One region of the Thiomicrorhabdus sediminis genome, then DNA from elsewhere that is predicted to be linked to it. Evidence: riboswitches for the same ligand, from Rfam matches in the RefSeq annotation. Region 1 holds a riboswitch; the other holds the start of a gene.
What was found. A riboswitch is a leader RNA that binds a small molecule or an ion and turns the genes downstream of it on or off. The one in region 1 is predicted to bind thiamine pyrophosphate.

Region 1 (6,849 bases):
CGAATTCATTCTTGAGATATTTACCTAACGCCAGATAAACCTCTTTGACGGTTTCCACCTCACCGAGACGCTCACCGTAAGGTGGGTTGCAAATCACCAATCCTGGTTGCCAGTCTCCCCAGCGATGCGCCTGTTCAACAGTCATCTGTTTGATTTCAATCGAATCGTCATAACCGGCATTGCTGATCGATTTTTCTGCCACCTTTAAAGACTTGTGCGACGCATCCGAACCATAAATATCCGGTAAAGCTCTTAAACCTTGCGCTTCACGCCCCTCCGCTTCATCAAGCAATTGGTTCCATAACTTAGCATCATGCTGCTTCCAGAAGTTCAACTGCATGCGCTCGGCTTTTTCCAAGCCCGGTGCCAAATCCGATGCCATCATCGCCGCTTCCACCAAAAAGGTACCGGAACCGCACATAGGATCATATAAAACACCCCCTTGTTTGGCGATTTCCGGCCAACCGGCGCGCATCAATAATGCCGCGGCAACGTTTTCCTTAAGCGGCGCCTTGACCTGCTCCCCTTCGCGATAACCACGCTGGTGCAGACTGTAACCGACCAAATCGATACTCAAGGTCAATTGATTACGATTTAAATGTCCATGAACTCTGAGCTCAGGGTTTTGCGTATCGACCTTAGGTCGGCTATTACTGACTTCACGAAAATAATCGACAATACCGTCTTTGATTTTCAAGGCACCGAAATGGGTATGATCGATTCCCATCCCCTTACCGGAAAAAGACACCGCAAAGGTACCAAAAGCATCCATATGCGATTGCCAATCTATTGTGGCCACCTGTCTGGTCAGGTCCTCCTGATTATCCAGTTCGACTTCCAGAACGGTGATATAGATTCTGTTTGCCAAACGTGACCACAGACAGCTACGGTAGACCACCTCCAAATCACCTTCAAAACTGACACCACGAGGCTGAGCCTTGACGTTCTGCGCGCCAAAAGCGATTAATTCTTCTCGCAACAATTCACTTAAGCCACCTGGAGCCGAGGCAAAATATTTCATTCAACATTCCTAAATAATAGAGACGGATTTGCTTCATTTGCCAAGCAAAAATCTGTGCCGTCGGTAAAGTTTGACAATAGTGTTAATTTTAACGGTTTTCTTTTCAGGTTTGGTTTTGTTTCGGTAGAATAACGCTCTAGTTAGCAATTTTTTAGCTATCGTCGAGCATTAATCAGGCGTTAAAACAATAATCAACCAGCCAAGCCAGAGCGAGAAAAAATGAAGTTAATCATGCAAACCGTTAAATTAAGCTATTCCGCTAAATTTTCAGGCGTGCTGACCAGTTTATTTTTAAGCTTCTTGTTTAGCTCCAGTGCCGCTTTTGCCGAAACCAGTCAGGCCGACTTCAAAATTTGGCTCAACGAATTCAAACAAGAGGCGGTGACAGCAGGCATTAAAACCGCAACCGTCAACCAAGCCTTTGCCAATGTCAGCCTTAACGAAGACGTTCTGTTATCCGACAAGTCGCAACCGGAATTCACCCAGACGTTTTTCCAATATTTTGACCGCGCCGTCAGCGACTATCGTATCCGCACCGGCCAAAGACGTTACAAACAGCATCGTAGACTGCTCGATCAGGTTACCCGTAAATACGGTGTTCCCGGACGTTTTTTAGTTGCCTTTTGGGGATTGGAAACCAATTTTGGTAGCTATACCGGTAATATCCCGATTTTTGAATCGCTTGCCACGCTGGCTTACGACCCTCGTCGTAGCGGTTTTTTCCGCGGCCAGTTAATGGATGCTTTGAAAATTCTCGACAAAGGTCATGTCAGCCTCAGGCAGATGAAAGGTTCATGGGCAGGCGCGATGGGGCAATGCCAGTTTATGCCATCAAACTATATTCACTATGCGGTAGACGGTGACGGCGACGGCAAAATCGATCTATGGAATAGCCTGCCGGATGTGTTTTATTCAGCCGGAAACTTTCTTTCCCAATTAGGCTGGCAAAGAGTCGAAAACTGGGGACGTGAAGTCGCGCTACCGAAAGATTTCGACTACGCATTGGCCGATAATAAAACCCAACGCAGTTTAGCGGAATGGCAAAAACTCGGCTTAAAATTAGCCGATGGCCGCCCCTTGCCGATTGAAGAGATGCAAGCCAAATTGCTACTGGCCACCGATTACCAAGGCCCGGCCTTTTTAGTCTTTGACAATTTCCGCGTCATAAAACGCTGGAATAATGCCGATAAATACGCGCTTGCGGTCGGCCATTTGGCTGACCGGATCATTGGCAGAGCGCCGCTCACCAAGCAGCGTCCGGCGGATGATGAACCGCTAAGTACTAAACTGGTCAAAGAAGTGCAGATTCGCCTTAATAATCTGGGCTATCAAACCGGTAAGCCGGACGGCGTAATCGGCAAGAGAACCCGTCAGGCCTTGCGCGAATTTCAGGTGAAGAATAAGATTCCGGCAGATGGTTATGTGAATGAGGCCATGCTAAAAATATTGCGTCAAGCCGACAAGTCGGCCGTTAATCTAGAAGAAGCTTGATTAAAATCCGGTAAAAAGTTGCTTAAGGTACTTTTATGACTGACTCCATCACACATGATTGCCCTCAAAATGCGCCTGATAAGGCGTTGCAATCTATGCTGCATGCAATAAATCCCAAGCAACAACATCAACCGTTTTCCGAAATCGAGCTTTCCGCCTATCAATTCTGGAAAACCCAAAGCCGTTTGGCCAAATTAACCATGCAACTGCAACATTCTTTGCATCAACAGCGCCTTGATTCCAAAAACTCTTAATAGTCTAAGCTTCCTCTTAGCGATTATTTGCTGAAACAAATCCGCTAAAAATCTATCTCCTAAAGACTTTCAAACAGAATTTCCTGTCAACTGATTGGCCAAACATGGCTTATCAAAGGAGTTATCGATGCATGCAATGAACGTCCGTGTCCACATTGAAAATGGCAAGATTGAAGACGCCGCTGCAGTTCTAAAAGAACAAATCATGCCGGTAGCGGCGAACTATCCCGGTTTTATCGAAAACTTTTTACTTGTCGATGCGGCCAACAGTCGTATAGCGACCCTAAGTGTTTGGCAAACTGAGGCAGATGCCAAAGCCATTTACGAAGATGAAGGCGGCCTTTATCAAATCGCCTTGGGTAAACTCAAACCTTTTTTAGCCGCCCCACCGGATGCCTGGCTAGGTCCGGTTAGCCAAGTCAAAAAATAAGCACCAGGATTGATTTTCGCATCAAGATTTCGATTTTCTATTTTGCAAAAAGAAATTTAATCGTTATACTGACGCCTCTTAATTTTAATTGTCGGAGTGCCTAAGACTAGGCTGAGATCGCATTAAGCGGGATCCGTAGAACCTGATCTGGTTAGTACCAGCGAAGGGAACAATCTGAAACGCCATCGATATTCCTACCCGGAGTGTTCGACTCTTCCGAGACACAATCATTCGTCTCCGGACTTGGGCTAATACAGAGTTGATGCCATATTATTTCGCTCAGCATCTGTTTATGTTCTGTTCTACTTAATAGTCTAAAGCGCTTCGCCTTCATCTAAATGAAAAGGCAAAGCGATGAATCAAACCACACAAATCATTCAACCCAATACAACTAAAAGTCGTCGTCAGCGTCGAGCGGAAGCCGAAGCATTTATTCAAAATGTCTCCGGACAATCTTTCCCCAATTCTAAAAAAGTCTACGTTGAAGGCAAAATTCACCCAATCAAAGTTGGGATGCGTGAAATCAGCTTAAGCGACACCTACGTTTCCGGCCCCGAAGATAATCCGGTTACCGAAACAAACGAGCCTGTCTGCGTTTACGATACCTCCGGCCCTTATACCGATAACAATATTGACATCGATATTTATCAAGGTTTGCCTAAGCTGCGCGCTGACTGGATTATTGATCGTGATGATACCGAGACACTGGATTCTGCCAGTTCTGAATTCACCCAACAACGTCTATCCAATGAAAAACTGGATACCATCCGTTTTGATGCCCTACCGACGGTACGCCGCGCTAAAGCCGGTAAAAACGTCACTCAAATGCACTACGCTCGCCAAGGTATTATCACGCCGGAAATGGAATATATTGCGATTCGTGAGAATATGAAACGTGCTGAGGTGCGTGATGAGATGATTAGCCAGCAACATCAAGGCGAATCATTTGGAGCCAGCATTCCACAGGATATTACACCTGAGTTTGTCCGCGATGAAGTCGCACGTGGTCGAGCGGTGATTCCTTGTAATATCAACCACCCCGAATCGGAACCGATGATTATCGGACGCAACTTCTTGATTAAGGTCAATGCCAATATCGGTAACTCTTCGGTCGGTTCTTCAATTGCCGAAGAAGTAGAAAAGCTGGTTTGGGCGACCAAATGGGGTGCCGATACGGTAATGGACCTGTCCACCGGACGTCACATTCATGAAACTCGTGAATGGATCATGCGCAACTCACCAGTGCCGATTGGCACGGTACCCATCTACCAGGCACTGGAAAAGGTTAACGGAATCGCTGAAGACCTGACTTGGGAAATCTTCCGCGATACGCTGATCGAACAGGCTGAACAAGGTGTCGATTATTTCACTATCCATGCCGGCGTATTGTTGCGTTATGTTCCTATGACGGCCAAACGTGTCACCGGTATTGTTTCGCGTGGTGGCTCGATTATGGCGAAATGGTGTCTGGCACATCATCAAGAAAACTTCCTCTACACTCATTTCGAAGACATCTGCGAGATTATGAAAGCCTATGATGTCAGCTTTTCTCTAGGTGATGGTCTGCGACCTGGTTCAATTGCCGATGCCAATGACGAAGCGCAATTTGCCGAATTGGAAACCCTTGGCGAACTGACTAAAATCGCTTGGAAACATGATGTTCAAGTAATTATCGAAGGCCCGGGACATATTCCTCTGCATATGATTAAGGAAAACGTCGATAAGCAATTAAAAGAGTGTGACGAAGCGCCGTTTTATACCTTAGGACCTTTGACCACGGATATCGCACCGGGTTATGACCATATCACTTCCGGTATCGGTGCCGCCAATATCGGTTGGTACGGCTGTGCCATGCTTTGCTATGTGACGCCGAAAGAGCATCTGGGCTTACCAAATAAGGACGATGTGAAAGAAGGTCTGATGGCATACAAGATTGCCGCCCATGCCGGTGATTTAGCAAAAGGCCATCCTGGTGCGCAGATTCGTGATAATGCCCTATCCAAAGCGCGTTTTGAATTCCGTTGGGTTGATCAGTTTAATCTAGGTTTAGATCCGGAGCGTGCGCGTGAGTATCATGATGACACCATCCCGCAAGAATCCGGTAAGGTCGCACACTTCTGCTCCATGTGCGGACCTAAATTCTGCTCGATGAAAATCTCCCAAGAGGTACGCGACTATGCTGCGGCACAGGAGAACAACGCACAAATCAGCGAAATCACTTTGGATGAAATCAAACAGGGCATGAAAGAGAAGTCCAAAGAGTTCATTCAAGCCGGTAGTGAAATCTACCAGAAAGAGGCTTGAGGAAACCACTATGCGCATAGCGATTTTAGGCGCCGGTTTACTCGGCCGTTTGCTCGCTTTACAACTCAGCCAGGATCATGACATCACCCTGTATGATAAGGATGATGGCACTGCCCAGCAAAGCGCCGCTTATCAAGCGGCGGCAATGTTGGCTCCGATTGCGGAATCCGCCGAAGCTTCAAACGCCATTATGCAAATGGGACAGCGCAGCTTAGAGCTCTGGCCCGATTTGCTTAAACAACTCAATGAACCGATTTTTTTCCAAAAATCGGGTTCATTGGTATTGGCTTTTGCCCAGGATGGGGCTAGTTTTGCAAATTTCCAACAACAGTTAAAAGGCCAAATAAACCAAGATTACAGCCTGATCGATAAAACTCGTTTGAGTGAGTTGGAACCCGAATTGGCCCAACAACCCAGAGCCTTTCAACACATGATGTATCTACCCGATGAAGGCCAGCTGGATAACCGTCAATTATTGCATGCGTTACGAGACACCTTAATCTCAAGAGACATCAAATGGCATACCGATACCCAAGTCAGCCTGCAAAATAACCAGATATGGATTAACGACAAATATTTTGGTTTTGAAAAGATCGGTCTGATGTTCGATAAGATCATCGATTGCCGTGGCTTGGGCGCCAAAACGCAAATAGCACCTTCCAGTCAATTGCGAGGTGTTCGCGGCGAAGTGTTACGCCTGTATGCGCCCCAGGTCAATCTGCAACGGCCAATACGGCTGATGCATCCGCGCTATCCGATTTATATCGCCCCGAAACAGAACCATCATTTTGTTGTCGGCGCGACGCAAATCGAATCGGAAGACAATCGTCAACCCACGGTGCGTTCTGCATTGGAACTGCTCTCGGCATGCTTTAGTGTGCATAGCGGATTTGGCGAAGCGGAAATCGTCGAAATATCCTCAGGTTTACGCCCTGCATTACAGGACAATGAACCGCAAATTTGGATTAACGACCATGTCATCCAGCTCAACGGCTTATTTCGTCACGGTTACCTGCTTTCTCCTGCCATGGTGGAACAGTGCTGCGCTCTGATCAATGACAATATCGACAAGGTGCCCTCTTATCCCGGATTAATAACAAAGTTATGACTATACAAATATTGATTAACGAGCAAGAATTTGAACTTGCCGAACAAAGTTCCTTAGCGGATGCCGCCCAGGCTTTCGGCGCAACCATGCCGTTTGCGCTGCTACTGAATAATAAGTTTATTCCCGCATCTGAACATCAAACCACTGCTATCGACAACCATGATCGCATTGAAATCATTAGCGCGATTCAGGGAGGTTGAGGTGACAGATTGCAAACTCAATATCTACGGGACGGAACTTG
Region 2 (6,849 bases), 240 kb from region 1:
AGCCCCGATGCCTTCAATTAGAAATATACTCGCGCAGTCAGGCCGATTTGTCGAGGGTCGCCTAAACGTTCATATTCTGATGGATTGGTATAAGGTGCGTTAAAGTCAAAATAGAAACCACGTGTTGCATAACGTTCATCCGTCAGGTTTTTCGCCCATAGATAAACTTCATAATCATTTGCTTCATAACCAATGCGTGCATTAACGACTTTATAGGCATTAGATTGATCGTTGTGTGTGGTGTCAAAATAGAACTTGTCTACAGCGGTGATGTCGGCCTGAGCGTAGAAGCCTTGGCTGCTGCGATATTTAGCACCTAAATTGATTTGATAATTCGGGCTATGTGGCAATGCTCGATTACTGATGCTAAATCCGCTGTTTAATGGGGTGCCGTTGACATCGGTTTGCATCAAGCCCATTGAACCGAAAGTTGTGAAGCGTTCGCTTACCTGCCAGTTAAAGTCGGCTTCAATTCCGTAGCTGGATGCGCTGTCAAAGTTTTCGGTATAGAACACCCAATTAGTTCCGGAGTTAGGATCATAGGTATAACCGTCAATCTGCGGATTATGACGATCCATATAGAATGCAGTGATATTGCTGTTTAAGCCGATAGCAGCGAAGTGCGATTTTAAACCGATTTCATAGTTAATCAGTGTTTCTGCATCATAACTCAAGTATTGGCTTGGCGTACCGCTTGGCTGACCTGGGTTGAAACCACCGGCTTTAAAACCACGAGTCACGCTAGTGTAAGCGCTATATTTATCATTATAACGGTGGCTGTAACTTAGGCTTGCACCCCAAAGCGTTTCATTTGGCGCGTAGTATTCACCATTACTGTTGCTAAAGGCGTTGTTGTTGTTTTCAACTCGCAAGCTGGTGCTGACAGTCGTTTTATCGTTGATAGCCACATCAAGTTGACCAAAACCGGAAAGTTTGGTGATAGAAAAATCAGTTGATGAACTTCCCCAATATTCTGTTTGGTTCTTTTCATCAAGTTTTGAGGCATAAAGCCCTGCCAGCCAATCAGTATTTCCGCCGATCTTAGAAGTTTCGGTTGAGCTGAAGCGCAGTTCTTGGCTGTAAGTTTGACGTGTTTTATCGTTCAGGTAGGTGCCGCTTAATGCTGCAGTCCAGTCTTCATCATAGCTATAACGCATTGTAGAACCGGCTATAGCGGTTTTGCTGGTCAGCACAAAATTTGGGTTAGCTGTTGAAACCACTTTGACAGAGGCGGCATTGGATAGTTGGTCGTCTTCACCTGGTTGGTTAGTAAGCGTGGTAAAGCTGTTATCACGTGCCCAGGCATCATAACCATTGTTTAAATCAGCATGCAAAGCGGTGATATCGACCGTTGTATGCTGGTTTGGGAATAAGCGCAGTTTACCGCGTAATGTCAGTTCATCTCGACCGTTAGTGTCGCTGCGACCTAAAGTTTCATTGTGGCGGAAGCCGTCGCTTTGATGCTTAAACATAACAAAACGGTATTGGGCCGCATCCTTTTCATTGTTAATTGGGCCGCTGGTCATTAAGCCGAATTCACGCAGGCTATCATCACCCGCGCTGGCTTCAATCATGCTCTCACGATATGGCGTCGGGTCATTAGTCTGGATATTAATCAGACCGCCAATCGCACTTTGTCCATAACGCGTGTTTTGCGGGCCGCGTAAAACCTCAACTTGTTTGGTGTCAAATACATTTCCAGTCATGCCGATTCCGGAAAAGTCGATATCATCTACGGCGAAACCGACGCTTGAGTTCGGTGCGCCGGTATATTCATCTCGTTCACCCATGCCGCGAATTTGTATATGACGAGCACGTGAGCTTTGCCCAGAAAAGTTTACATTTGGGGTCTTTAGTAAAACATCGTCAAAGTGGTTGGCACCTTGGTCTTGCAGTTCATCCTGAGTCAGGACTTCGACACTGGCAGGCATGTCTTGTTGAGTACTTTCAAATAAGTCTGCGCCAATGGTGATATCGTTTAGGCTGGTTTCTGCGAAGCTTTGTGCGCTATACACTACGCCAAGCAAGGCAATCGTAATTGGGTTCAGTTTGCTGTTCATATCGCTTCCTTTAATGCTAAGCCGGACTGCAATAGGAAAGCGTGGGTAGTGCGGTAACAGAGGTTTTTGTTCTGTTAGTTGTGGAAGGCCATATTGAATGGTCGTTAACCGGTATTGCTGTCAAGCATAATAGGGTTAATTGTTATGGCAAAAGCGACTACTTGTATCACGCCGTCCCTACGCCAGTATTAACTGGATCAGGTTCGAAGGGTGCTCTCTTTTACATTGAGATCTCAGGCAAATTGCCGCCCCTGGCTGTCAAAATATTGTACTTAAGTTAGAGTACAAAACCGTGTTGGTTTCGAAAAAAGTGCCATGAAATTTGGCATTTTTTTTAAATTCGTGCGGATTGTAGCGCAAATTTGGTTAAAATTGAAATCATTAAATTTTTAATCTCTTCAATGAGATGCCAAGCCCAAGTCGTTTGGGCGTTTAGAGAATGACTAAATGAGGTTTATGAATGAGTGAAGCGGCCAAACCCAATGTAAGTAAAACGATTATGGATCGTTTGAAGGCATTGGATGACCTTCCGCATTTTCCCGATGCTCTGGTTAAGCTGGAGCGGACACTGGCAACCGATGAAACCGTTCAAATAGGTGATTTGGTTCAGTTGATTGCACAAGACCCGCGTTTGGCTGCGGGTTTGATTGGTGTCGTCAATAGCGCAAAATACACAACGGGCATGCCAATTTCGGATTTATCAGAAGCGATTGTCCGGATCGGTATTAAAGATGTTCGTGTGATGGCCCATGCGATTAACTATAAATCATCGTTTAAAACCAAACCGCCGTTCAGTGAAAAGCATTTTATGAAGCACGCCATGCTTGCGGCCGTTGTCGGGCAGGCTTTGGGGCGTGCGTTGCATGTCAGTCCGGGTGAAGCGTTTTTATGTGGTTTGATGCGCGATATCGGTATCTATCTGTTGGCGGTGGAAAGTCGGGAAAAGTATTTAGAGGTTATTAAACTGACCGATTATGATATTGCCCGTTTGTCACACGCGGAAAATAAGGTGTTTGGTACTTATCATGCGTTGATGAGTGCGCGTCTTTTACAGCAGTGGAAGTTTCCCAAGGAAATCATTATGGGGGTGGCTTTTCATCATACGCCAGATAAGGCGGACGACCAATACAAAGCGTTTGCTTATCTAACCTTTTTGGCCGAGCAGGGAGCGTTTCGTTTAGGTTTTGAAAACGGTATTGCCGATCTGAATGATGCCGATAGAGAAGCGCCGTCTGAAGCGTTGTTGAATGCTTTGCAGTATTTTGGTTTGGAATTGGAGGCCTACGACGAAGTTCTGCATGGCGCTTTGGAAGAAGCTGAAAAGATGGGTATGTGATATTTTTATTTATTTATTTATTTGTAAAACATTAGGTTAATGTTTATCTGGAACCCTTGTGCAGTTCTGCTGCCAAGGGTTTTTGTTTATCGGTTCGAGCATAAAACCGACATGGGGTCAACGGATTTGTATTGGCCACGAAAAAGCCTAAAAAAAAGCGTATAAAGTCTGGCTAGGGCAGCGTAATAAATGCTAGAATATCGGGCTTACTTTTTGAACGACGCATTTTTTAAAGAAGAGATTAAATCAATGCCAATCATTACTTTACCAGACGGGTCTACCAGACAATTCGATGAAGCAGTTTCAGTCATGCAAGTGGCGGAAAGTATTGGTACGGGTCTAGCCAAGGCAACGGTTGCCGGCCGTGTTAACGGCCAGTTAAAGGATGCTTGCGATTTGATCTCTGAAGATGCGTCGTTAGAAATCGTCACTATGAAAGATGAAGATGGCGTGCATATCATGCGTCATTCTTGCGCCCACTTGTTGGGGCATGCGTTAAAGCAGTTGTATCCTGATGTGAAGATGGCGATCGGCCCGGTTATCGATAACGGTTTTTACTATGACATCGATATGGAGTACAAGATTACGCCGGACGATTTGAAGAAAATCGAAAAGCGCATGAAAGAGCTGGCGAAAACCAAGTATCCCGTCATCAAGAAGATGCTGCCGCGTGATGAAGCGATTAAAACTTTTGAAGAGCGTGGTGAAGAGTACAAGTTGGAATTGATCCGTGATCTGCCGGATGAGAGCGAATTCGGTTTCTATTTCCACGAAGAATATGTCGATATGTGTGTCGGCCCTCATGTTCCGAATATGGGCTTTACCAAAGCGTTTGCCTTAACTCATGTTGCCGGTGCTTATTGGCGTGGTAACTCTGACAATAAAATGTTGCAGCGTATCTACGGTATCGCCTTTGCCGATAAGCAGGCATTGAAAGACTACCAGTTGATGATGGAAGAAGCGGAAAAACGCGACCATCGTAAACTAGGTAAAACGCTTGACCTGTTCCATGTCGAAGACATTTCACCGGGTATGGCGTTCTGGCATCCGAAAGGGACCACTTTGTATCGCGTGGTGGAGCAATATATGCGCGATCAGTTGGTTGCCAACGACTATGAAGAGATTCGTACCCCATTGATTATGGACCGCTCTTTATGGGAGAAGTCGGGTCACTGGGACAAATTTAAAGACAATATGTTCACCACAGAAACCGATAACCGTGATTACGCGGTTAAGCCGATGAACTGTCCGGGGCATATTCAAGTATTCAACCGTCACTTGACCAGTTACCGTGACCTGCCGGTGCGTATCGCCGAATTCGGTACCGTTCACCGTAACGAGCCGTCTGGTACGCTTCATGGTTTGATGCGTGTGCGTTCATTCACGCAGGATGATGCGCATATTTTCTGTACCGAAGAGCAGATCAAGTCCGAGGTGCAGGGTTGTATCGACTTGGTTTATCAGACTTATGCCGATTTCGGTTTCGATAACATCGCGGTGAAACTGTCGACTCGTCCAGAGCAGCGTGTTGGTTCCGATGAAGTTTGGGACTTGGCTGAGGCGGCTCTACAGCAGACATTGGATGAAGCCGGTCTGGAATACAAGTTACAGCCGGGTGAAGGCGCCTTCTACGGCCCTAAGATCGAATTCCAGCTAAAAGACTGCATCGGTCGTGTTTGGCAGTGCGGTACTATCCAACTTGATTTCTCGATGACTCAGGCAGAGCGTTTGAATGCGACTTATGTCGGTCAAGATAATGAAAAACATCACCCGGTAATGATCCACCGAGCGATTCTTGGTTCCTTGGAACGTTTTGTTGGAATCTTGGTGGAACATTACGAAGGAAAGTTCCCGACTTGGTTGGCACCAACCCAGTTAGTTATTGCGTCAATTGCGGATGTCCACAACGAATATGTGGACAAAATGGCTAAAAAATTGAAAAAACATGGGTTTAGAGCCGAATCGGACTTGAGAAATGAGAAGGTTGGGTTTAAAATTCGCGAACATACAATGCAACGTGTGCCGTATATTCTGGTCGTAGGTGATCAGGAAATGGAGAATGAAACCTTCAATGTACGTGCTCGCGGTGGTGAGAACCTAGGTTCGTTCTCGTTCGATCAGCTAATTGATTTGCTGAACAACGATATTTCCAATTTAGGTCGTGTAGTAGAAGCGTAAATTAACTAACCGATTGTTACGCAAAGAATTTATAACTAACTGGAGGATATTGCTATCGCAATTAGAAGAGGTGGTCGAGGTCGACCACAACAACCGGAAGCCCCTAAAGACAGAATTAACAAGGCCATTAATGTACCAGAAGTTCGATTAGTCGATGCAGATGGCGAACAGGCCGGGGTGGTTTCAATTGACCGTGCACTAGAGATGGCGCAAGAAGCGGGATTGGATTTGGTTGAGGTTGCAACGAAAGCAAGCCCTCCAGTTTGTAAAATCATGGACTATGGTAAATACCTTTACCAGCAGCAGAAAAAGCAGCACGAAGCGAAGAAAAAGCAGAAGCAAGTCCAGGTTAAAGAAGTTAAGTTTCGCCCAGGAACTGAGGAAGGGGATTATCAGGTCAAACTACGCAACCTGATAAAATTCTTAGAAAAGGGAGATCGCGTCAAGGTAACCATCTGGTTCCGTGGACGTGAGATTACCCATAAGGAACTGGGTCTTAAGGTGTTGGAGCGCGTTAAGGTAGATGTTGAAGAGTTTGGTACTGTTGAACAAATGCCGAAAATGGAAGGCCGTCAGATGCAAATGATGGTGGCACCAACCAATAAGAAGAAATAGTAACGATTAGGCATTAGCCTATTCGATACTGCCCACAACAGCTGGGACGGGGTTTGGATTTATTCAGATTCGGTTTCCGGTGCAGCTCCCTCAGTGCTGTTCGTTGTTCCGAGTGAGGTCTGGAAACTATTCCAGGCTTTGTATAAAACTGAAGTGGATCGGTAAATGGATATTTATCGAGAACGCTTAAATGCGGAGTTTCATTCAATGCCAAAGATGAAAACTAACAGTAGTGCTAAAAAGCGCTTCAAAAAAACTGGCTCAGGTCGTTTCAAATGTAAACAATCTCATCTTCGTCACATTTTGACGAAGAAGTCTACTAAGCGTAAGCGTCAGCTTCGTTCAGGCAGCATGATCCATGACCACGATGTGGCAATGGTTCGTCGTATGTTACCGTTCGCTTAATAGGAGATTAGATCATGGCAAGAGTTAAAAGAGGTGTCATCGCACGTCGTCGACACAATAAAGTATTAAAAGCAGCTAAAGGTTATTACGGCGCTCGTCGCAAAGTATTCCGCGTTGCTAAGCAAGCCGTTATTAAAGCGGGTCAATATGCATATCGCGATCGTCGTAACAAAAAGCGTACTTTCCGTCGCCTTTGGATTGCACGTATCAACGCCGCTGCGCGTATGAACGGTATGACATATAGCCGTTTTATCA

Region 2: it holds a riboswitch for thiamine pyrophosphate, as region 1 does, so the genes downstream of both, FE785_RS07920 (TonB-dependent receptor) here and thiC (phosphomethylpyrimidine synthase ThiC) in region 1, are expected to answer to the same signal.

Annotation. Positions count from the first base shown of each region.
Region 1 covers NZ_CP040602.1:1,975,700-1,982,548, forward strand. Annotated here, with positions in the region: gene rlmKL (bifunctional 23S rRNA (guanine(2069)-N(7))-methyltransferase RlmK/23S rRNA (guanine(2445)-N(2))-methyltransferase RlmL) at 1-1,021, opposite strand, end outside; gene FE785_RS08980 (lytic murein transglycosylase) at 1,241-2,512, shown strand; gene FE785_RS08985 (hypothetical protein) at 2,548-2,766, shown strand; gene FE785_RS08990 (antibiotic biosynthesis monooxygenase family protein) at 2,894-3,196, shown strand; TPP riboswitch at 3,279-3,382, shown strand; gene thiC (phosphomethylpyrimidine synthase ThiC) at 3,551-5,500, shown strand; gene thiO (glycine oxidase ThiO) at 5,511-6,608, shown strand; gene thiS (sulfur carrier protein ThiS) at 6,605-6,808, shown strand; gene FE785_RS09010 (thiazole synthase) at 6,810-6,849, shown strand, end outside.
Region 2 covers NZ_CP040602.1:1,731,735-1,738,583, reverse strand. Annotated here, with positions in the region: gene FE785_RS07920 (TonB-dependent receptor) at 18-2,060, opposite strand; TPP riboswitch at 2,217-2,323, opposite strand; gene FE785_RS07915 (HDOD domain-containing protein) at 2,521-3,396, shown strand; gene thrS (threonine--tRNA ligase) at 3,646-5,574, shown strand; gene infC (translation initiation factor IF-3) at 5,635-6,189, shown strand; gene rpmI (50S ribosomal protein L35) at 6,397-6,594, shown strand; gene rplT (50S ribosomal protein L20) at 6,609-6,849, shown strand, end outside.